3 regions of the Streptomyces sp. NPDC015171 genome follow, and region 1 is predicted to be linked to each of the others. Evidence: riboswitches for the same ligand, from Rfam matches in the RefSeq annotation. Region 1 holds a riboswitch; each other region holds the start of a gene.

Region 1 (7,542 bases):
CAGAAGTCCCCCGACTCCTTGATGAGCCGGACGAGATCGGCGGCGTAGGCCAGGCCCCGGGGGTGCGCCACCCACTCGCCCATGGGGTCGCCGGGCGGGTCGCCGCGCACGGCGAGCATGTTGCGGATGCCGGCGTCGGCGTACTGGCCGATGATGTTGCGCAGTTCGGCGACGGAGTGGTCGACCGCGGTGAGGTGGGCGACCGGCGTCAGCGTGGTGTCCGCGACGATCTGCTGGGTCTCCTTGACCGTGCCCGCGCGGGTGGAACCGCCGGCGCCGTAGGTCACCGAGACGAAGTCGGGAGCGACCGCCTCGACCCGGCGGAGCGCGCTCCACAGGTTCCGCTCGCCCTTGGGGGTCTTCGGCGCGGAGAACTCGAACGAGTACGTCGTCTTGCCGGCGGCGAGCATGTCGCGCACGGTGCGTGCGCGATCAGTCCTGGTCGATGCGGTTCCGAGGGCCATACCCGCAGGTTAGCCAGGGGCGGGCGGTCCCCCAACCACACACCGGAAATTTGCCCGAATTGTCGACTTCCTGTCCGCCCTTTGGACAGAACCGCCGAACCGGAACCACTGAACGGAACTCACTGGACAGAACCACTGGCCGGAACCATCGGACGGAAGCAGGGGCTAACCCTGCCGCAGGCGCTTGGCGAACTCCGCCGCCGCCGCTCCGGGGTCGTCCGCCTCGGTGATCGCGCGGACCACGACCACCCGGCGGGCGCCCGCGTCCAGCACCTGGTCCAGGTTGCCGAGATCGATGCCGCCGATGGCGAACCAGGGGCGGTCGGTGCCCAGGGCCGCCGTGTGGCGGACCAGGTCGAGGCCGGGGGCGTGGCGGCCGGGCTTGGTGGGGGTGGGCCAGCAGGGTCCGGTGCAGAAGTAGTCCACGCCCTCCTGGACGGCGGCGGCGGATGCCTCCGCCTCGGCGTGCGTGGAGCGGCCGATCAGCACCCCGTCGCCGAGGATCGCGCGGGCCGCGGGGACCGGCAGGTCGCCCTGGCCGAGGTGCAGCACATCGGCGCGCGCGGCGTGGGCGACGTCGGCCCGGTCGTTGACCGCGAGCAGCTTGCCGTGCCGGGCGCAGGCGTCCGCGAACACGGCGAGGTGCTCCAGCTCCTCGGCGGCCTCCATGCCCTTGTCGCGCAGCTGCACGATGTCGACACCGCCGGCCAGGACCGCGTCGAGGAACTCGGGCAGGTCGCCCTGGCGCTCGCGGGCGTCCGTGCAGAGGTACAGGCGGGCGCCGGCCAGCGCGGCGCGGGCGGTGTCGGACATGCGTGGGTCCCCCCGTGGTCGGTGTCCCTGGTGGTTGCTGACGGCGGTGTGCGGGCGTCCGGCCCGCACACCGCCTGCTGCTGCGGGTCGGCTCAGACGGCGAGCGCCTGGGCGCGGCGCTTCACCTCCGTGCCGCGATTCTCGCTCAGCGCCTGCGCGGGGGTGCCGGGCAGGGTCGGGTCCGGGGTGAAGAGCCACTCGATCATCTCTTCGTCCGTGAAGCCGTCGTCCCGCAGGAGCGTCAGGGTCCCGGTCAGGCCCTTGACGACCTTGTCCCCGTCGACGAAGGCGGCGGGGACGTGCAGCGCCCGGTTCTCACCTCGGCGTACGGCGATGAGCTGGCCCTCCTTGACCAGCTGCCGCACACGCGTCACCTCGACGCCGAACTGTTCGGCGATGTCGGGGAGGGTGAGCCAGGCAGGGACGAGAGCATCGATCTTTGCGTCAATCTCGGTCACGGAAACTAGCCTAGGCGCTCCGCCGGTCCGGCCGCGATGCACCGGCGCCCGTCTGCGGGTCCGGCGCCCCCCGTGAGGCCGTCGTGGCTGGTCACGCGGCCCCCGCGGCCCGGCCACCGGCCGCCGATCAGCCTACCGTGGCGTCCTTCAGCGGCCGGGCCGGGTCGGACAGGGCCCCCGCGTCCATCCGGCGGCCGGCCTCGATCAGCCGTCTGCCCTGGGCCAGGTCGCGCGGCCGGCCCACCGCCAGCAGGGCCACCAGGCGGTCCTCGCGCAGCCAGCACACCGTCCAGGACGGGCCCTCCGGCTCGCCCCGCCACACCAGGCGGTCGGCCGCCGCGTGGTGGCCCGCGTACTGCACGAACCGGCCGAACTGCTCGGACCAGAAGTACGGCACCGGGTCGTAGACCGCCGCCGTCTCGCCCAGGATGTTCGCGGCGACCGTGCGCGGGCCCTGGAGGGCGTTGTCCCAGTGGTGGACGAGGAGCCGCTCGCCGTAGCGGGCCGAGGGGAAGGAGGCGCAGTCGCCGACGGCGTACACGTCCGGCAGGGAGGTGCGCAGGCGGGCGTCCGCGAGCACCTCGCCGTGCGCGCCCAGCTCGACGCCGGAGCCCGCGAGCCAGGCGGTGGCGGGGCGGGCGCCGATACCGACGACGACGGCGCCCGCGGGCAGCCGGGTGCCGTCGGCCAGCACCACGGCGCCGGGCTCGACGCGCTCCACGCGCGCGTGGGTGCGCAGTTCCGTACCGCTGTCGGCGTACCAGGCGGCCATGGGCGCGGCGACCTCGGCGGGCAGCGCGCCGGCGAGCGGCCGGCCGGCCGCCTCCACGACGGTCACCGCGCAGCCGGCCTCGCGGGCCGCGGTGGCGAACTCGGCGCCGATCCAGCCGGCGCCCACGACCACGATGTCGTGCTGCCGGGCGAGCACGGGCCGCAGCCGTTCGGCGTCGTCCAGGGTGCGCAGCAGATGCACCCCGGGCACGCCCTCGGTGCCGGGCAGGGTGATCGGTTCGGCGCCGGTGGCCAGGACCAGGACGTCGTACGGCACCGGGCCCGACTCGGTGTCCAGCTCGTGCTCTGCGGGGCGCACGCCGTGCACCTCGCAGCCGAGCCGCAGCTCGACCCCGAGGACCTCGAAGTCCACGTCGAAGGCGGAGTCCTCGGCCTTGCCGAGCAGGACGGCCTTCGACAGCGGCGGCCGGTCGTACGGCTGGTGCGGCTCGGCGCCGATGACGCTCACGCCGCCCCGGAAGCCCTGTTCCCGCAGGGCGACCGCGGTCTGCACGCCGGCCATGCCCGCGCCGACGACGACCACGCGCCGCCCCGGTGCCGTGCCCTCTTGCGCTGTCTGCTCGCTCACTCGATCACCATAGACAATTGACGATCTGTCAGTCAGGGGGCGTGCTCGGTGACCTGCTCCACGACGCTGGTGCCCGAGCCCGTGCCGGACTCCCACTCCCAGGTCTCCTCCAGCCGCACCCGCCCGTCCGGCAGCTCCACGACCGCGGACACGCAGTGCCCCGAGGCGGTCGTCCCGTCGGTCTTCAGCTGGACGTACCGGAAGTCGAGCCGGTCGCCCTCGCGGGTGCCGACCAGGTGGCCCCGTACGACGTCGCCGCCGGCGTACTCGGCCCAGATCCGGCCGTCCTTCTCGTGGTACGCGAACCGGGTGCGCGTACCCACCTGACCTGGGGCTTGGTCCGCCACGGGGGCGAGGGTGAGTCCGTCGAGCGACCTGGCCATGGGGCGGGGCTCCCTTACGAGCGGGGCGGGCGGAGGGCTAGGGTGGCCACCGTACAAGCACTCGCGGGAGCCCGGACGCACCGGGCTGAGAGGGAGGCTGGCGGCCTCCGACCGTACGAACCTGATCCGGGTCATGCCGGCGAAGGGAGGGGCTGAACGCCCATGTCGTCACGTACCTCCGACGTCCTCGTCATCGGGGGCGGAATCATCGGTCTGGTCACGGCCTGGCGCGCGGCGCAGCGCGGGCTCGGCACGGCTGTGGTGGATCCCACGCCGGGCGGCGGGGCCGCGCAGGTCGCGGCCGGGATGCTGGCCGCGGTCACGGAGCTGCACTACGGCGAGGAGAGGCTGCTCGCCCTGAACCTGGAGTCGGCCCGCCGCTATCCGGAGTTCGCGGCCGAGCTGACCGAGCTGACCGGCCACGACCTCGGCTACCGCCGCTGCGGCACGCTCGCCGTCGCGCTGGACGCCGACGACCGCGCCCATCTGCGCGAACTGCACGCGCTCCAGCAGCGCTCGGGGCTGGCTTCGGAGTGGCTGTCCGGGCGGGAGTGCCGGCGCCTCGAACCCATGCTCGCGCCGGGGGTGCGCGGCGGGCTGCGGGTCGACGGCGACCACCAGATCGACCCGCGCCGGCTCGCGGCGGCCCTGGTGGCCGCGTGCGAGCGGGCCGGTGTGGTGTTCCACCACGCCTGGGCGGAGCGGCTCGATGTGGCGGCGGGCCGGGCCGTCGGGGTCACCACGGCGGACGGCACCGGGCTGCGCGCGGCGCAGGTGGTGCTCGCGGCCGGCAGCCTGAGCGGGCGCCTGGCGGGCGTGCCGGACGAGCTGCTGCCTCCGGTGCGGCCGGTCAAGGGGCAGGTGCTGCGGCTGACCGTGCCGCGCCGGTACGCGCCGTTCTTGAGCCGGACCGTGCGGGCCGTGGTGCGCGGCAGCCATGTCTATCTGGTGCCCCGGGAGAACGGCGAACTGGTCGTCGGCGCCACCAGCGAGGAGCTGGGCTGGGACACGACGGTCACGGCCGGCGGTGTGTACGAGCTGCTGCGGGACGCCCATGAGCTGGTGCCCGGCATCACCGAGCTGCCGCTCACCGAGACCCGGGCCGGTCTGCGTCCCGGTTCCCCCGACAACGCGCCGCTGCTCGGGCCGTCCGGTCTTCCCGGGCTGGTGCTGGCCACCGGGCACTACCGCAACGGGGTGCTGCTCACGCCGGTCACCGGGGACGTGCTGGCGGATGTCCTGGCCACCGGGGACCTCCCGGAGGCGGCACGCCCGTTCACCCCGTTGCGGTTCGGCGCCGCGCCCCCGGACGGGACGCCCGACACCTCCGATTTCTCGGATTCCTCCGAGACCTCCCAGACCTCCGAGACGGACAAGCTGGAGCAGCACGCATGAACATGTCCCTGACCATCTCGGTCAACGGTGAACCCCGTCAGGTGGTGCCCGGCACCGCGCTGGACGCGCTGGTGGAGACGCTCACCGCGGCGCCGCGCGGGGTGGCCGCCGCCGTCAACGAGACCGTCGTCCCGCGCACGCGGTGGGCGACGACCGCCCTCGCCGAGGGCGACCGGGTCGAAGTCCTCACCGCCGTACAGGGAGGCTGAACCATGGCCGACGATCCCCTGGTCCTCGGTGGACTGACCTTCTCCTCCCGGCTGATCATGGGCACGGGCGGGGCGCCGAGCCTGGAGGTGCTGGAGCGGGCCCTGGTCACCTCGGGTACGGAGCTGACGACCGTCGCCATGCGCCGGGTGGACCCCTCCGTGCACGGTTCGGTGCTCTCGGTGCTGGAGAAGCTGGGCATCCGGGTGCTGCCGAACACGGCCGGCTGTTTCACCGCGGGTGAGGCCGTGCTGACCGCACGGCTGGCGCGGGAGGCGCTGGGTACGGACCTGGTCAAGCTGGAGGTCATCGCCGACGAGCGGACGCTGCTGCCGGATCCGGTGGAGACGCTGGAGGCTGCGGAGACGCTGGTCGACGACGGGTTCACGGTGCTGCCGTACACGAACGACGATCCCGTGCTCGCGCGGAAGCTGGAGGATGTCGGGTGTGCGGCGGTGATGCCGCTCGGTTCGCCGATCGGCTCCGGGCTCGGGATCCGCAATCCGCACAACTTCCAGTTGATCGTGGAGCACGCGCGCGTGCCGGTGATTCTGGACGCGGGGGCCGGTACGGCGTCCGACGCGGCGCTGGCGATGGAGCTGGGGTGTGCGGGGGTGATGCTCGCCTCCGCGGTGACGCGGGCGCAGGAGCCGGAGCTGATGGCTGCCGCGATGAGGCATGCCGTGGAGGGGGGCCGGCTGGCCCGGCTGGCGGGGCGGATTCCGCGTAGGTACCTCGCGGAGGCGTCGTCTCCTGCGGAGGGCCTGGCCGTGCTGGATCCCGAGCGCCCCGCGTTCTGACCGTCCGCTGCGGCTGGCCTGCCCGTCCTTCCCCACCCACGCACCGCCCGTCACCGCCGGCCGGAGGGCGGGACTTTCCCGTGGAACAACCGCGCCGCCGGCGGCCTCCGGTCCGTGGCGGGGGGGGCGGGAGGTGCGCAGGCGGGGCGGCCGGAGCGCAGGTGCGCCGCGGACGGGCCCAGGAGGGCCCTTCCCGGAACACCTCGACCGCCGGCCGCCGCCGGGCACAGACGCGGCGTCGCCTCTGGCAGTGGAACACGGGCACGTCGTGGAGAGGCACCGACAAGCCCTCCCGGGGCCACCGCCGCCGGTCGCCGCCGCCGGGCACAGGTGACGCCTCGCCCGGCGGCGGAACGCGGGCACGTCGCGGAGAGACGCCGACAAACCCTCCCAGGGCCACCGCCGCCGGTCGCCGCCGCCGGACACAGGTGGGGCCTCGCCCGGCGGCGGAACGCGGGCACGTCGTGGAGAGGCGGGGCAAGCCCTCCCGGGGCCACCGCCGCCGGTCGCCGCCGCCGGGCACAGGTGGGGCCTCGCCCGGCGGCGGAACGCGGGCACGTCGCGGAGAGGCGAGGACAAGCCCTCCCGGGGCGGGGTGTGGAGGTGTCGGGGGGCGGTGGCCGTGGGGTTTTCGGGGGTGGGCGGCTCGGCGGGTGTTCTTCGTCGGCGTGGGAAGCGTCACAGGTCGGCTTCAGTCGGGCTCCGATGCCGGTGGGCGGGGCGGTGCTGTCGGTCGGCCCTCGTAGACTCGCCTCTCGTGGATACGACCCTTCAGGACCCCCTCGTCGGGCAGGTGCTCGACGGCCGGTACCGCGTCGACGCGCGGATCGCGGCGGGTGGGATGGCCACGGTCTACCGGGCCCTGGACACCCGCCTCGACCGCGTTCTCGCGCTGAAGGTGATGCACCCGGCGCTCGCGGTCGACGGGACCTTCGTCGAGCGGTTCATCCGGGAGGCCAAGTCCGTCGCCCGGCTCGACCACCCCAACGTGGTGCAGGTCTTCGACCAGGGGACCGACGGGTCGTACGTCTACCTGGCGATGGAGTACATCGCCGGATGCACCCTGCGGGACGTGCTGCGGGAACGGGGTGCCGTGCAGCCCCGGGCCGCGCTGGACATCCTGGAGCCGGTGCTCGCCGCGCTGGGTGCCGCGCACCGGGCCGGGTTCGTGCACCGGGACATGAAGCCGGAGAACGTGCTCATAGGCGACGACGGCCGGGTCAAGGTCGCCGACTTCGGTCTGGTGCGCTCGGTGGACACGGTCACCAGCACGACGGGCTCCGTCCTCGGCACCGTCTCGTATCTCGCGCCCGAGCAGATAGAGCAGGGCACCACGGACCCGCGCGTCGACGTGTACGCGTGCGGCGTGGTCCTGTACGAGATGCTGACCGGCACGAAGCCGCACTCCGGGGACTCCCCGGCGCAGGTGCTCTACAAGCACATCCACGAGGACGTACCGCCGCCTTCGGCACTCGTGCCCGGGCTGCCGTACGCGCTGGACCAGCTGGTCGCGTCGGCCGCCGCCCGCACCCCGGACGTCCGGCCGCACGACGCCGTGGCGCTCCTCGCGCAGGTCCGCGAGGCCCGCTCGGCGCTGACCGACGAGCAGCTGGACACGCTGCCGCCGCAGGCGCTGACCGCGGGCCACGACAACGCCGAGGA
Region 2 (7,542 bases), on a different contig from region 1:
CGACCACGCCGCCGCCGAGGGCCGGGAACTGACGGTCGGTGAGCGGGCCCGGGTCCGTATGGACACCGCCGTCGCCGCGATCCGCAGCCGCGAGGCGGTGGACCGCCTCGTCTCCGTGTCGGGTGCGAGCGCCTTCGCCCTGGCCAACCCCCTCCAGCGGATCTGGCGCGACCTGGGCACCGCGTCCCGCCACGGCGTCGTCAACCCCGACCTCGGCCGGGAGATCTACGGCCGCAGCCTGCTGGGCATCACCGAGCAGCCCACCTTCCTCGTCTGAGCCGACGGACGCGAACGGGGCGGAGACGGCGGACGGGTCACCCCGAGGCGAGCGCCGGGCACATGACGTCCCGTCAGTGATCGCTGCGGTCACCCCCCGATCCTGTCGCGAGCCTTGACAGGGGCGGCGGCACGGATCAGCCGTTGGCAACGTTGTCAGACAACGTTTCCAGCAGTCCTTCGACCGCGTCGACCTCGTGTGGGAACAGGCCTACGCGGCACGGTTCGTGGTGCAGGTCTCCTCCGACGACTCCACCTGGACCGATGCGAAGACCGTCGACAACACCGCCGTACCCCTGCCTTGCGACAACGGCGACGCCAGTCTCCATGTCGCGGAGTTCACCGCACGGACCAGCCGGTACCTGCGGATCAGCTGCGGCCTGCGCAACACGAGCTGGGGCAACTCGCTGTGGTCCCTGTCCGTGATCGACAGCCGGAACCCGGGCACGGACCTCGCACGGCACCGCACGGCCACCGCCTCGACCGAGGACCACGACCACCCGGCCGCCCACGCCACCGACGGCGGCCCCGGCACCCGCTGGTCCCCGCAGTACGAGGACCACCTGTCCCACCCGGCCTGGCACAGCACGGTCTGGCAGACGTGCGACTACGACTTCGACGTCAACGGCACCTACTACGGCGCCCGCAGCGCCTGCGAGCCCCTGCATGTCCAGGCGGACCCGCTGAAGTGGCAGGTCCTCGCGGTCAACCACACCGCCACCGCGATGAAGGGCGTCACGGTCACGGCCCGCGCCCACGACCTCGCGGGCCGCCCCCTGGGCACCCCGAGGTCCGCGAGGCTCGACATCGCCCCGTCCTCCACCGCACCGGCGTTCACCGCCGGACGGCCGGACGACGTGCCCGCCCTGCACCTGCTGCGGCGCACCCTCGAAGACAGCGGGGGCCGGGTGCTGTCCCGCAACACCTACTGGCGTCACCGCACTCCGGAGGACATGAGAGCGCTCAACACGGTGCGGCAGGTCAAGCTGTCGGTCTCGGTCACGAGCCTCTCCCGCACGGGCCCCCGTCACCAGCTGACCGCCACCGTCCGCAACCGCGGCCCCGCCGTCGCCGCCATGGTCCGTCTCTCGCTGCTGGACGGCCGGGGCGAGGGCCGCGTCCTGCCGACCCTGTACAGCGACAACTACCTGTGGCTCCTCCTCGGCGAGTCGCGCACGGTCACTCTGTCCTGGCCCGCCGAGGCCCTGCGCTCGGGCCGCCCGGCCCTGCGGGCGCAGGCCTACAACAGCGCACCGGCGAGGGCGCGTTCCTGACTTCGTCCCCCCCATCCGCCGTCCTCGGCGAGTCGCCGGATGCCCACCCTCGCGGCGGGCCGGGTCGAGGTCGAACCTCGTCTCCGAGAGTGAAGGCCCGTCCGCCGGTCCCGGGGCCCGTCCCCTCTGTCCCGGGCCCCGTCCCGCCGGTCCGAAGCTGCCGAGCGCGGTGCGCACCGCCGGGACGCGGGGTGGAGCCGGCCCGGCTCTCGGAGGGGCCGCCGCGCTCGCCGTGTCGGGATCGCGGTCACCCGGTCCGCGCGGCCCCCCTCACCCCGGCCGGAACCGGCCACCGATCCGGGCTATTCTGGCCGGCGTACCTGGACACGGGGTGCCCCCGCACGGGGGCTGAGATCACACCCGTTGAACCTGAACCAGTTAGGACTGGCGGAGGGATGTCGTATGTCGTTGCCGTACGCCCATGAAGAGACGGCCGTCGCCGAGGTGCGACGCGTCTTCGACGGCCGGATGCCGGCGGCCCCCGGCGATCTGCGGGTGGAGACGCGCGGGATCACACCGGTGCCCGAGGACGCCCGCTACGGCGGTCCCCGGCGCCTCTTCACCGTGTGGTTCGCCCCGAACCTGACGATGACCGGCGTGTTCAGCGGCACCGTCGGGGCGGCCCTCGGTCTGGACTTCGCCACCGCCTTGCTGGCCGTGGTGCTCGGCACCGTGGTCGGTGCGGTGCCCACGGCTTATCTGGGGACCTGGGGAAGCCAGACCGGAGCGGGCCAGCTGCCGCTGGCGAGGCTGGCCTTCGGCCGGGCCGTGGCCCTGCCGGGCGCTCTGCAGTGGCTGTCGTCCATCGCCTGGGACGCGCTGATCGGCCTGTTCGGCGGGGACGCGCTGGCCCAGCTGTGCGGCTGGCCCTTCTGGCTGGGTGTCCTGGTGATGCTGGCGGCCCAGGGGGTGCTGGGCGTGATCGGGTACGAGGCGATCCACCGGTTGCAGACGGTGATGACCTTCGCGCTCGCCGTCGCGTTCGTCGCGTTGGCGGTGAAGCTCGCGCACGGCACCCAGCCCACGACGGCCACGACCGTGCACGGCGCCGATCGGGCCGGCGCGTTCGTGCTGACCTGCGCCATCGCTCTGAGTCTCGCTCTCTCGTGGGCCCCCTACGCGAGCGACTTCAGCCGCTACCTGCCACGAACGGCATCCCGGACGCGCATGTTCTGGTGCACCCTGCTCGGTGTCGGCGTGTCCTTCGTCGCGGTACAGGCGCTCGGCCTGTGGGGGGCCGCGCAGTTCACCGACCAGAGCGCCCGTGGTGTGGACCGGCTGCTCGGCGGCGGTGCGCTCGGCGCGTTCGGGCTCCTCGCGGTCGCTCTCGCGGCGCTGTGCAGCAACGCCATGAACGACTACAGCGGGTCGCTGGCGCTGCAGACCGTCGGCGTGCGGGTGCCGCGGCCGGTCGCCGCCGCGCTCGCCGCGCTGCTCGGGTTTCCGCTGGTGCTGTGGATGCACGCCGCCGACACGACGGCCCGCTTCCAGAACGTGCTGCTGTTCGTCGGCTACTGGATCCCCGCGTTCGTCGCGATCGTGATCGTCGACTGGGCGGCCCGGAAGAGGGCGCGCGGCGGCCGGCCGATCGACCTGCGGGCGGAGGAGGCGGAGCCGCAGCCGTGGTGGCCGGCTCTCACCGCCTTCGTCGTCGGGTTCGCCGCCGCGGCGCCGTTCATGAGCACCAGCCTGTACGTGGGTCCGGTCGCCCGGGCCCTGCACGGCGCCGACCTCGCCTACCCCGTGGCGTTCCTCGCGACCCTGCTCGTCTACACGCCGTTGCGGATGCCGCGCCGGACCTGACCGAGCCCCGCCAGGGGCACTCGGGGTGCGACGCGGAACGCCCCCCCCAGAAGGTGGTCCGCGAGGTCCCCGGATGCGACGGGCTCGGTGTGCCCGTCGCCTCACGCGCGTCGCCCCGGACCGCTGCTGCGGTCCGGGGCGACGGGTGTGAGCGGGCCCGGCGGCGCCGGGCGGTTGCTCGCTCTCAGCCGGAGACGGCGGCCATGGCCGGTTCCGGTTGCGGCACCGGGGCGGCCTTCGGTTCCCACAGTCTGGTGGTCCGTGCGTAGAGGTAGATCACCGAGGCCATCGCCAGAATGACCAGCGGTCCGAACACCCACGGATGGTGTGCCATCGGCAGCGACAGGTAGCGGTACGACAGCAGGAGCGCGGTGAAGACCGTGGCGCCGTAGGCGACCAGTTGGGTCCCCGACTGGTCCCAGCCCCGGGCGAGCGAGCGCAGCGCCGCCTCGATCGTGAGGGTGAACACCACACCGGCGACGATGTCGGCGCCGTAGTGGTAGCCGAATCCCAGTGTCGCCCCGAGGGTGGCGATCAGCCAGAACGTGCCCGCGTAGCGCAGAGCGCGGGGTCCCTTGCGGGAGTGGATGAATATCGCGGTGGCCCACGCCGTGTGCAGGCTGGGCATGCAATTGCGGGGGGTGATCTCGTCGAACGGGATCGAGTGCGGCGCGATGACCGGGGTCGGGGTGTCGGGCCACAGGTCGGCCGTCGCCCAGTGCCCGCCGTCGGCGCCGTAGGCGAAGATCGGTCCGACCACCGGGAAGATCATGTAAATGGCCGGCCCGAGGAGGCCGATCACCAGAAACGTGCGGACCAGGTGGTGGTCGGGGAAGCGACGCTCGACCGCCACGTTGCGCAACTGGTACAGGGCGACGGCGACCGCGGCCACCGCGAGCTGGATGTAGACGTAGTCGAGGACATGGGCGCCGACCGTGCCGGTGGCCTCGACGATGCGCCCGGCCAGCCACGACGGGTTGCCCAGCGCGTGATCGGCGGTCGCCACGTACGGGTCGAGCACCGTCGGGCGGGTCTTGGAGGTGATGAGCAGCCAGGTGTCGCCGGTCTTGCGGCCGGCCACCAGCAGCAGTCCCAGCCCGACGCCCTTCAGCAGCAGGACTCGTTCCCGGCCCGTGCGGCGCGTGACCGCGAGGACCGCGCAGCCGAGGAGCACCCACAGGGCGCCGTTGCCGAAGAAGTGGCCGTGCGACACCTCAGCGCCGACCGCCCACCGCACCAGCAGGAAGACGACGTCGATGCCTATCGCGACACCTGCCGCGATCAGGCGTTGCCGCCAGGTGAGCACCACCATCATCAAGGCCATGCTGGCGTAGAGCAGCGGCCCGGACTTGGGGGCGAATATCACCTCTTTTGCCTGATTGGTGATGGGCCCCGGCTGGCCGTAATGGCGAGCGGCGATCTCCAGCATGATGAGGAACCCGAGGGCCACCACGCCTGCCGCCGTCCACAGTATGACCCGTGGCCGACGCCACGCGGTGGACTTGATTCTGTTGTTTATTCGCGAAGAATCGCGCGACGGTATAGGTATCAAGTGATCGGCCGATGTGTTTGAATTTTGTTGAATTTTAAGGTGAACGGGTCACTCTTCACGCCGGACGCATGTTCTTCCGGTGGCGGACAGGTGATCGTAGCGTGCCGTTAGTTGGATCATGCTAGCGGAGTGCCGTGAGCGGATTCCGCCGAGTTCGACAGGAGTGTCTGCTCGACGAGGCCGGCCACGGCCGGGTCGTTGACCTGGGTCAGGCGGTGCCCGCGGGCCGCCGGCTCACGGGTGGTCGCGTGTGCTTCCGCCGACCGCGGCGCGCGCCCGCCGCGCCTACGGGACGTCCGGCGCTGCGGCCTCCAGATCGGCGACACTGCCCGACATGATCGTCCGCACATGCTCGGTGATGTGCTCCGCCGGCCAGTCCCACCAGGCCACGGCCAGCAGCCGGGCGATGTCCTCGTCGTCGTAGCGGGTGCGGATGAGGCGGGCGGGATTGCCTCCGACGATGCCGTAGTCGGGCACGTCACGGGTGACCACGGCGCCGGCGGCGATGACCGCGCCGTGTCCGATCCGTACGCCGGGCATGATCGTCGTGCCGTGGCCGAACCAGACGTCGTTGCCGACGACGGTGTCGCCTCTGTTCGGGAGTCCGGCGAGCAGGTCGAAGTGGTCGGCCCAGGAACCGCCCATGGTGGGGAACGGAAAGGTCGACGGGCCGTCCATCCGGTGGTTGGCGCCGTTCATGATGAACCGCACGCCCGTGCCCAGCGCGCAGAACTTGCCGATGACGAGTTTCTCGGGCCCGTAGTGATAGAGCACATTGCGCGTCTCGAACGCGGTCGGGTCGTCCGGGTCGTCGTAGTACGAGTACGCGCCGACCTCGATCAGCGGGGATCTCACCAGCGGTTCGAGCAGCACCACCCGCGGTTGTCCGGGCATGGGATGGAGGACCGTGGGGTCGGCGGGCACAGGCATGACGAACGTTTCCTCCGAGGCCGGGGGAGAGTGACCGACCCATGATCGCGCCACGGAGCCGTCCCGGACACCGGTTTACCGCCCGCACGCGCGCCGGGGCCGCCGGCACCCGCCCGGCCCCGGCCGGCACCCGCCCCGGACCCGGCAGGCTTCCGCGTCGCCGCCCACCGGGTCCGGTCCCGAGCCGCCTCGCTAACGCATCGGGCCGCACTCGTCGACCAGCACCGTGGGTTCCGACAGGAAGACATCCTGGCCGACCGGGCCGTAGGCGATGTTGAACGTGTCGAGCCAGTACGACCAGCCGCGTATACCCAGGGCGCTGGAGAACCGGTAGTTCAACTGCCATCGGACCCACTGGCCCGGCCGCAGTCGAACCGCCGGGGGCCTGCGCGGTCGGGGCGGCACCGCGAACAGCGGCTCCACGCGGGCGTGCACCCGGAGCCGGTCGCCTTCCTCGCGCAGGCTGACGCCGGTATCGCGGAGGCTTTTCCGTGTCGCGCGCGGCGCGAACCCCTCATGCTCGGACATGCGGACGAAGTGGGCGAAACGGGAGGAGGTGTCGGGCAGCATGAAGCCCAGCGGCGCCGTGTTCCGGCGAGCGGCGGCCTCCCCGCCCCGTGACTCCTTCGTCCAGGACGTCTTGACCCACTGCACCGTGATCTCCACCGCACCTGTCCTTCCCTCCCCGCGAGCCTACGAGGTTTCCCGCGCGTGCTCAGGCGGCGGTGCCGCCGGGCTCCGTGCGGCCGAGGGTGCGGTCGAAGACGGTCAGCAGGAGGTAGAGCACACCGGCGCCGAGCATGACCCAGGCGAGCCGGTGCATGCCGGCCGTGTCGGCGCGCTGCCCGAAGGACGCGGCGGTCGCGGAGGAGGCGACCATCGAGCCGACGTAGGCGAAGGTGCGCAGCAGCCCGGCCGAGGAGGCGGTGCGCTCGGGGTCGGCCTGGAAGTAGACGGAGTTCTGCAGGGCCAGGTTGTTCAGCCCCTGCGGGACGCCGAAGACCAGGGCGACGAGGAGCAGCGTCCACAGGGGGCTCTTCCCGGTGAGCGTCAGCATCACCAGGCACGCGACGATCTGTCCGGCCGCGCCGACGAGCAACTTCCCGCGTACGCCCGTACGCCGCCCGGAGACGATCGATACACCGATCGCCAGCAGGAACATGGGGATCTGCACCAGCCCGGCGTGGAAGGGTGTCAGCGCGTACCCCTCCTCGGTCCACTGGCTGAAGCCGTAGAGGAAGGAGTAGGCGACGACGTAGGCGACGAGCGCGCGTGCGTAGGTGGCGAGGAGCGGGGTGTTGCCGCCGAGTACCCGCAGGTCGATGAAGGGCGTGGCGGCCCGCAGCTCCCGAGCGGCGAACGCGGTTCCCGCGACGGCGACGATCACCAGCAAGTACCAGTCCCGCAGGCGCAGGTCCATCAGGAACAGCAGCAGTGCGACGAGCGTCGCCGCGAACAGGCCCATCCCGGGCAGGTCGATCCGGGCGGCCAGGCCGGCACGCCGTGGGGCCCCGTCCGTGCCGGTCGGCTCGGGCAGCCGCCACAGCCCCAGCAGTAGGGCGGCGACCGCCAGCGGCACGTTCAGCGCGAAGGTGGCACGCCAGCCGCCCACCGCGATCAGCAGGCCGCCCAGCAGCGGGCCGATGACGGCGATGGTCTGGTTGGCCACCGCCAGTGCGGTCAGCATCCCGCCGGGGCTGTCCCGTC
Region 3 (7,542 bases), on a different contig from region 1:
GCCGCATCGGCACCGCCGTCGTCCAGCTCCTCATCGACGCCATCGAGGGCGTCGAGTCCGATCACCCGGTCGAGCAGGTGATACCGACCGAGCTGATCGTGCGCTCGTCCTCCCAGCGGCGGCCCCCGCGCACGACGGTCAGCCCGCCGCGGACCCCGGACGACACGTAGCACCGTGCCCCGCACCTGCCGGTGCGGGGCACGACCGGTGCGGCACGGGGGGCGGTGAACCGCGGTCCGGCCGGTCGACCGCCGGCCGAACACCGGTCCAAACGGGGCGAAAGCCGCAGTGAACTGGAGTCTTGTTCCGATTCACCACCCCTGGGTCATCACACGGCGCTACGCGCATTCCTATGATGGGCCCACGACACCGCGGACCGCTGCGACCAGGCAGTCCGAAGGGGTGCAGATGCGGCGCGATGGTGGAGGGGTCTGATGACTCAGGGGGCCGGTCAGGGACCCGAGGCGGAGCGGACAGCGACGCTGCGCGACTTCCGGGTACCCGCGTACGTCCACGAGACCGGTCCGTACGTCAGCAGCGTCCACCCCGGCGACGCCCTCCCGGCCGCCGACGAGGCGTACCCCGAGGGCTACACGCCCACCCAGCGCGACCTGCCCGTCATCAACCGCGGTGACACCGTCCAGGTCCGCGTCGAGGCCGCGCCCGCGGCTCCGGTCCCGCAGCCCGCGACCGGCCCTGGACCGCTCTACGTCGTTGGCGACGTGCACGGCTATCTGGACGAGCTGGAGGCCGCCCTGCGGGAGCAGGGGCTGATCGACGACTCGGGGCAGTGGTGCGCCGGCACCACCCGGCTGTGGTTCCTCGGCGACTTCACCGACCGCGGCCCGGACGGGATCGGCGTCATCGACCTGGTCATGCGGCTGTCCGCCGAGGCCGCCGCGGCCGGCGGCTACTGCAAGGCCCTCATGGGCAACCACGAGCTGCTGCTGCTCGGCGCCAAGCGCTTCGGCGACACCCCCGTCAACTCCGGCGCGGGCACCGCCACCTTCCAGGCGGCCTGGCTGCTCAACGGCGGCCAGAAGACCGACATGGACCGGCTCCAGGACCACCACCTGCAGTGGATGGCCCGCCTCGACGCCGTCGAGGAGGTCGACGGGTATCTGCTGCTCCACTCCGACACCACGGCCTACCTCGACTACGGCGACTCGATCGAGGCGGTCAACGACACCGTCCGCGAGACGCTGACGCGTAACGACGCCGACGAGGTCTGGGACCTGTTCCGCAAGTTCACCAAGCGCTTCTCCTTCCGGGACGAGGGCGGCGCCGACGCCGTGCGCTCCCTCCTCGATACGTACGGCGGCACCCGGGTCGTTCACGGGCACAGCCCCATTCCCTACCTGCTCGGCGAGGTCGGCTCCGAGGAGGGCGAGGAGAGCACGGGTCCGGTCGTCGAGGGACCGCACGTCTACGCCGACGGACTCGCCATCGCCATGGACGGCGGAGTGACCATGGCCGGAAAGCTGCTGGTCCAGCAACTCCCGCTGGATAACTGACCGTTCCGGGGGCAGGCGTCCTCCGGCGGCGTTCGCGCAGGCCGGGACGCAATTTCCGGCAATCCCCTGTCACCACGCGCCGTCACGGCTCTACCATCGGCTTATCCGTAGCAGGCTCCCCTCCGTTTCTGCCCGACGGCTCGCCGGCGTGCGAGCCCCAAGCCCTACGGAGCACCGGGGGATGCACATGAACAGCGTTCCGCAGCATCTGCAGAGCGAGGACCGCCTGGAATTCGAGCGGCTCCTCGACGAGGCGCTGCGCTCCGCACCACACCGACCGGAACTGGCCGCCGTCGGCGAGCGGCTCAACACCGAGCAACTGCGCACCATGGCACTCAACGCCTCCGCCCTGATCACGGCAGCCGCGGCGGCCGAGTACCAGCACTACGTCCAGGTCCGTGACGAGCTGCGCCATCCGGCGCTGTCCGTCCCGCCGGCCGCGGACAACTCCGATGCCGCCGGCCCCGGTTCGGCTGCGGCGGATCTCGCCACGACCCTCGGCGAGGCCGCCGAGAGCACCGGCGCGGGCGCCATCGCGGTCATCGCCGTCCTGGCCCCCGTCCTCTCCGGGATGGCCGCGGCGATCTTCCTGCTCGTCGGCTACATCCTGAAGATGCTGAGCCCCGGTGAGATGCTCGCCCGGACCCTGCTCACCACCGGCTGGGTGTTCGGCGCCATCACCGCGGTGGCGATCCTCGTGGCCGCCGTCGGGCTGGTGCTCACCGCGCTGCGCAACAGCACCGCGGCGGACGCCCGGACACAGGCCGCCGCGAGCGAAGAGCTGGCCAGGGCCAGAGATGCCTGGCGGGACGCTCTGCTGGGGCGCGGCATTCTGCCCTTCCTCCGGGAGGCGCTGGCCGCGGCCGACTCGCCGGCCGTTCCTCACCCGGCTCCACCCCCATCGACCGGCCGCATGCCGCGCCTGGGCTACGACCGCCCCGGCTTCAGCAGCCCCGACGACGGCACCGCGTCCGGCCGCCCGCGCTACACCAGCCCCGACTACACCAGCCCGGACTTCGGCGGCCCGGAGCACCAGCCCGACTAGCGCGCCCGGCGAGCCGAGCGGCCGGGCGGTGTGGTGATGCCACCACCCCGGCCGGCCGCGAGCCCGCGCGCCGCGTCCGCCGGCTCACCGGCCGGCGCGGCGCGTCCACCGCACGTGGTTCAGTCGGCGATCGGCAGATACACCCGGTTGCCGGCCTCCGCGAACTCCTTCGACTTCTGGGCCATGCCCTCCTCGACCTCGGCCCGGCTGCCGCCGTGCTCCCTCCGGATGTCCTGCGAGATCTTCATGCTGCAGAACTTCGGACCGCACATGGAGCAGAAGTGGGCCGTCTTGGCGGGCTCCGCCGGCAGGGTCTCGTCGTGGAACTCCCGTGCCGTCACCGGGTCCAGGGCGAGGTTGAACTGGTCCTCCCACCGGAACTCGAAGCGGGCGTCGGACAGCGCGTCGTCCCACTCCTGCGCACCCGGGTGCCCCTTGGCGAGGTCCGCCGCGTGCGCGGCGATCTTGTAGGTGATCACGCCGGTCTTGACGTCGTCCCGGTTGGGCAGGCCCAGGTGCTCCTTGGGCGTGACGTAGCAGAGCATCGCCGTGCCCCACCAGGCGATCATCGCGGCGCCGATACCGGAGGTGATGTGGTCGTAGGCCGGCGCGATGTCCGTGGTCAGCGGGCCGAGCGTATAGAACGGGGCTTCATCGCAGATCTCCTGCTGAAGGTCGATGTTCTCCTTGATCTTGTGCATCGGGACATGGCCCGGGCCCTCGATCATGGTCTGTACGTTGAAACGCTTGGCGATCGTGTTGAGTTCCCCGAGCGTGCGCAGCTCCGCGAACTGCGCCTCGTCGTTGGCGTCCGCGATCGACCCCGGCCTGAGACCGTCGCCCAGCGAGTACGTGACGTCGTAGGCGGCGAGGATCTCGCACAGCTCTTCGAAGTTCTCGTACAGGAACGATTCCTTGTGGTGCGCCAGGCACCATGCGGCCATGATCGAGCCGCCGCGCGAGACGATGCCGGTCTTGCGGTTGGCGGTGAGCGGGACGTACGGCAGCCGGACGCCCGCGTGGACGGTCATGTAGTCCACGCCCTGCTCGGCCTGCTCGATGACGGTGTCCTTGTAGATCTCCCAGGTCAGTTCCTCGGCCTTGCCGTCGACCTTCTCCAGCGCCTGGTAGAGCGGCACCGTACCGATGGGGACGGGGGAGTTGCGCAGCACCCACTCGCGGGTGGTGTGGATGTTGCGGCCGGTGGACAGGTCCATGACCGTGTCGGCGCCCCAGCGGGTCGCCCAGGTCATCTTCTCGACCTCTTCCTCGATGGAGGACGTCACCGCGGAGTTGCCGATGTTGGCGTTCACCTTCACCAGGAACCGCTTGCCGATGATCATCGGTTCGATCTCCGGGTGGTTCACATTGGCCGGCAGCACGGCCCGGCCCGCCGCGATCTCCTCCCGCACCACCTCGGCCGGAACGTTCTCCCGGACGGCCACGAACTCCATCTCGGGCGTGATCTCGCCCCGGCGGGCGTACGCGAGCTGGGTCACCGCCTGCCCGCCCCGGCCCCGCCGCGGCTGACGCGGGCGGCCGGGGAAGACCGCGTCCAGGTTCCGCAGGCCGCCGCGCGGCGAGGTGTGCTTGATCCCGTCGTCCTCGGGGCGGACCGGACGGCCCGCGTACTCCTCCGTGTCGCCGCGGGCGACGATCCAGTTCTCCCGCAGCGGCAGCAGGCCCCTGCGGACGTCCGTCTCGACGAGAGGGTCGGTGTACGGGCCCGAGGTGTCGTACAGCGTGACCGACTGCCCGTTGGTGAGATGCACCTGACGGACCGGCACCCGCAGGTCGGGGCGCGAGCCCTCGACATACGCCTTGTGCCAGCCGATGGACTTCCCGGCCTCCTGGGACTTCTCGTCCTGGACGGAGGCAGGCGTGCGTGCGTCCTTGTTGGTCATGAGACCTACTCCCTACGCCGGCATTACCCGGTAACAGGTTCAGCGGTCGACGCAGCGGCTTCCGTCTGGCGAGGTTTCCTGTGGAACATCGTTCGTTCCACGTGAAACATCGCGTCTACGGAGGTCAGCGCCCTCTCAGCCCGGTGCTCCGAGCTCCCGCGTGTGCAAAGGTGCCTCCACGCTAGCGTCATGTGTGGCGCGGTGAACAGTGGGCCCCCGCCGTTCTTGCGATGATCTGGCGGTGACCAGGATGGAGCAGTATCCCCAGCAGCCACCCGAGCCACTCCGCCGAGACGGCTCGGGACAGGGCGGCGCACACGGCCACGGAGCCCCGGCGGGCGGCCGTGACACCGGTCCTGGGCACGGGCACGGCCACAGTCACAGTCACAGCCACGGTCCCGCGGCTCCTGTCTCCAAGCACCTGCGCAAGGTCATCGCCGCGGTACTGGTCCCCTTCACCGCCGCGGTCCTGGTCGGCCTCGTGGTGCTCTGGCCCGGGGAGGCCCCGTCCCACAAGCGCACCGGCGTCGGCTTCGACCGGCAGACCCAGCAGGCAACGGTCACCCAAGTCGTCGAGGTCAGCTGCAAGTCGGTCAACGCCTCCGGCGGCACCCCGACCGGCGACACCTCCACCGCCGAGGGCACCTCGGCCCAGCAACAGGCCGACGGAGACTGCAAGAAGGCGACCGTCCGGGTCGACACCGGCAAGGACAAGGGCCGTACGTTCACGGAGATCGTGCAGCCGGACCAGTCGCGCCAGCTGCACCAGGGCGAGAAGGTCGTGGTCGCCTACGAACCCTCGGCCCCGAAGGAACTGCAGTACGCGGTGACCGATGTGAACCGGAAGTTCCCCATGGCTCTGCTCGCGGGGATCTTCGCGGTGGCCGTCGTCGTGGTGGGGCGGCTGCGCGGTGTCATGGCGCTGGTCGCGCTGGCCGTGAGCTTCCTGGTGCTGACGCTGTTCATCCTGCCCGCGATCCTCCAGGGATCGAACCCGCTGCTGGTGGCCGTGGTCGGGGCGAGCGCCATCATGCTGATCGCCCTGTACATGTGCCACGGCCTGTCGGCCCGGACCTCGGTGGCGGTGCTCGGCACGCTGATCTCCCTCGTGCTGATCGGGGTACTCGGCTCGCTGTTCATCGGCTGGGCCGCGCTGACCGGCAACACGGACGACAGCACCGGTCTGATCCATGGGCTGTATCCGTCGATCGACATGAGCGGTCTGCTGCTGGCCGGCGTCATCATCGGTTCGCTCGGTGTCCTGGACGATGTGACGGTCACCCAGACGTCGGCCGTGTGGGAGCTGCACGAGGCCAACCCGTCGATGGGCTGGCGCGGGCTGTACCGGGCGGGCATCCGCATCGGCCGCGACCACATCGCGTCCGTGGTCAACACCCTGGTGCTGGCGTACGCCGGTGCCGCGCTGCCGTTGCTGCTGCTGTTCTCGATCGCGCAGAGCAGCGTCGGGACCGTGGCCAACAGCGAGCTGGTGGCCGAGGAGATCGTGCGCACGCTGGTGGGCTCGATCGGTCTGGTCGCCTCGGTCCCGGTGACGACGGCGCTGGCCGCGCTGGTCGTGGCGGCCGACCGCCCCGGCCCGGACGCCGGGGCGGCGTCCGGGGCGCTGCCCGCGCCGGCGCGCGGCGGCCGGGGCCGGCGGCGCAAGCGGTGAGCACGGCGGGCTCCGGCGGGCCCGGCGCCCTCCGCAGAAGCGTTCCTGCATGATTTCGGGCAGTACGGCGGAGCGCCCGGCGCCCCGTCCCCCGGGACGTCAGCCGGCGCTCTGCTCCTCGGCCAGGATGCGGTCCAGGGCCTCCTCCAGATGGGCGTCGAAGTCGGCAAGCGCGGTCTCCTGGCCGAGCGGCACGAGCTTGTCCGTGCGGTCGAGGAAGGCCACGAGCGGCGGGGTCGACGAGCGGAACAGGGCCTGGTCGGTGCCGACCTGAAGCCGGATCAACACCTCGCCCAGCACCTCGGAATCGGCGGGGGAGATGCGCACATCCCCCTCCCCGCACGGACGTCCGACCCCGTCGATCAAAAGTTCCCGCCCGAAGGCCCAGGTCACAGGCGCGTCACCGGGCAGATGAAAAGTGAGCCGCACGGCATAGGGATCACTGGTCTCGTAGCGCAACTCCACCGGAATGCGGAAGGAGAGCTCCTCCGACACGAGAAAACTCATCATGACCTCTGCCTGTACGGACTCGCGCATTCTCTACCCCGTCATATGACATCGACTGGCCGGGATTGATCCCTCTCATCGTGGTCAAATCTTGCTGAAAGTACACGGGAGATCACAAGGAGTAAGTTTTCAGATACTGATAGAGAGGGTGAGCGACCCCAGGTGCCGCCCGATCTCCGCCTGCAGCCGACGGGCCGCGGGCAGCAGCCGGTCGGCCTCCTGGGCGGGCAGCGAGATGGCCATGGTGGCGGCGGTGGCGCCGACCGTGATCGGGACCGCGGCGCAGACCGTTCCCACGGCGTACTCCTGACGCTCCACCACCGGTTCCATGCGCCTCAGCCGGGTCAGCCTCCGCAGCAGCGCGTCGTTGTCCCGCACGGTGTACGGCGTGATGGGCTGCGCGGGATACCGGGCGAGGTGGTCGCGCCGCGCCTCCTCGTCCAGCTGGGAGAGCAGACACTGCCCGATCGCGTGCGCGTGGCCGGTCGCGCGGAAGTCCGCCCACTCCACGACGGCCGGTGCCTGACGGGAGTCGGAGACGCACATGACCTCGATCTCACCGTCCCGGTACATCGCGTAGTACACCGGCACACCGATGGAATCGCGCCAGTGTGCCAGCGTGTCCGCCACCGTGCTGCGACGTTTCTGCTGCGCTCCGCTGAGGCTCAGCCGCTCCGCCGCTTCCCCGAGGAAGAACAGCCCTTTCTCCCGGCGCAGATAGCCCTCGTACACCAGGGTGCGCAGCAGGTGGTACGTCGTGGGCAGGGCGAGGCCGGTCTCGCGGGCGAGTTGTTTGGCCGGGGCGCCGTAGGAGCGCCCGGCCACGGCTTCCAGCAGGCGCATCGCACGCTGGACGGATCCGATGAGCGTGGCGGTGGGCGAGGCGTCCGGCGGGTCGGT

The links. Region 1 has a riboswitch for thiamine pyrophosphate ahead of thiO (glycine oxidase ThiO). Riboswitches for the same ligand answer to the same signal wherever they lie in the genome.
Region 2: another riboswitch for thiamine pyrophosphate. It lies ahead of ACF073_RS22855 (purine-cytosine permease family protein); the one in region 1 lies ahead of thiO (glycine oxidase ThiO).
Region 3: another riboswitch for thiamine pyrophosphate. It lies ahead of thiC (phosphomethylpyrimidine synthase ThiC); the one in region 1 lies ahead of thiO (glycine oxidase ThiO).

Annotation. Positions count from the first base shown of each region.
Region 1 is NZ_JBIBUO010000013.1:224,365-231,906, forward strand. It holds gene metF (methylenetetrahydrofolate reductase [NAD(P)H]) at 1-464, opposite strand, end outside; gene thiE (thiamine phosphate synthase) at 630-1,277, opposite strand; gene ACF073_RS30870 (Rv2175c family DNA-binding protein) at 1,370-1,735, opposite strand; gene ACF073_RS30875 (NAD(P)/FAD-dependent oxidoreductase) at 1,863-3,095, opposite strand; gene ACF073_RS30880 (hypothetical protein) at 3,128-3,478, opposite strand; TPP riboswitch at 3,532-3,643, shown strand; gene thiO (glycine oxidase ThiO) at 3,641-4,873, shown strand; gene thiS (sulfur carrier protein ThiS) at 4,870-5,082, shown strand; gene ACF073_RS30895 (thiazole synthase) at 5,086-5,880, shown strand; gene pknB (Stk1 family PASTA domain-containing Ser/Thr kinase) at 6,638-7,542, shown strand, end outside.
Region 2 is NZ_JBIBUO010000008.1:199,856-207,397, forward strand. It holds gene ACF073_RS22845 (acyl-CoA dehydrogenase family protein) at 1-277, shown strand, start outside; partial or broken gene ACF073_RS22850 (hypothetical protein) at 450-1,550, shown strand; TPP riboswitch at 1,868-1,963, shown strand; gene ACF073_RS22855 (purine-cytosine permease family protein) at 1,953-3,353, shown strand; gene ACF073_RS22860 (phosphatase PAP2 family protein) at 3,538-4,860, opposite strand; gene ACF073_RS22865 (CatB-related O-acetyltransferase) at 5,191-5,835, opposite strand; gene ACF073_RS22870 (hypothetical protein) at 6,028-6,501, opposite strand; gene ACF073_RS22875 (MFS transporter) at 6,551-7,542, opposite strand, start outside.
Region 3 is NZ_JBIBUO010000010.1:198,698-206,239, forward strand. It holds gene ACF073_RS26530 (LacI family DNA-binding transcriptional regulator) at 1-170, shown strand, start outside; gene ACF073_RS26535 (metallophosphoesterase) at 435-1,514, shown strand; gene ACF073_RS26540 (hypothetical protein) at 1,696-2,559, shown strand; gene thiC (phosphomethylpyrimidine synthase ThiC) at 2,679-4,463, opposite strand; TPP riboswitch at 4,456-4,633, opposite strand; gene ACF073_RS26550 (YibE/F family protein) at 4,714-6,135, shown strand; gene ACF073_RS26555 (SsgA family sporulation/cell division regulator) at 6,235-6,672, opposite strand; gene ACF073_RS26560 (IclR family transcriptional regulator) at 6,772-7,542, opposite strand, start outside.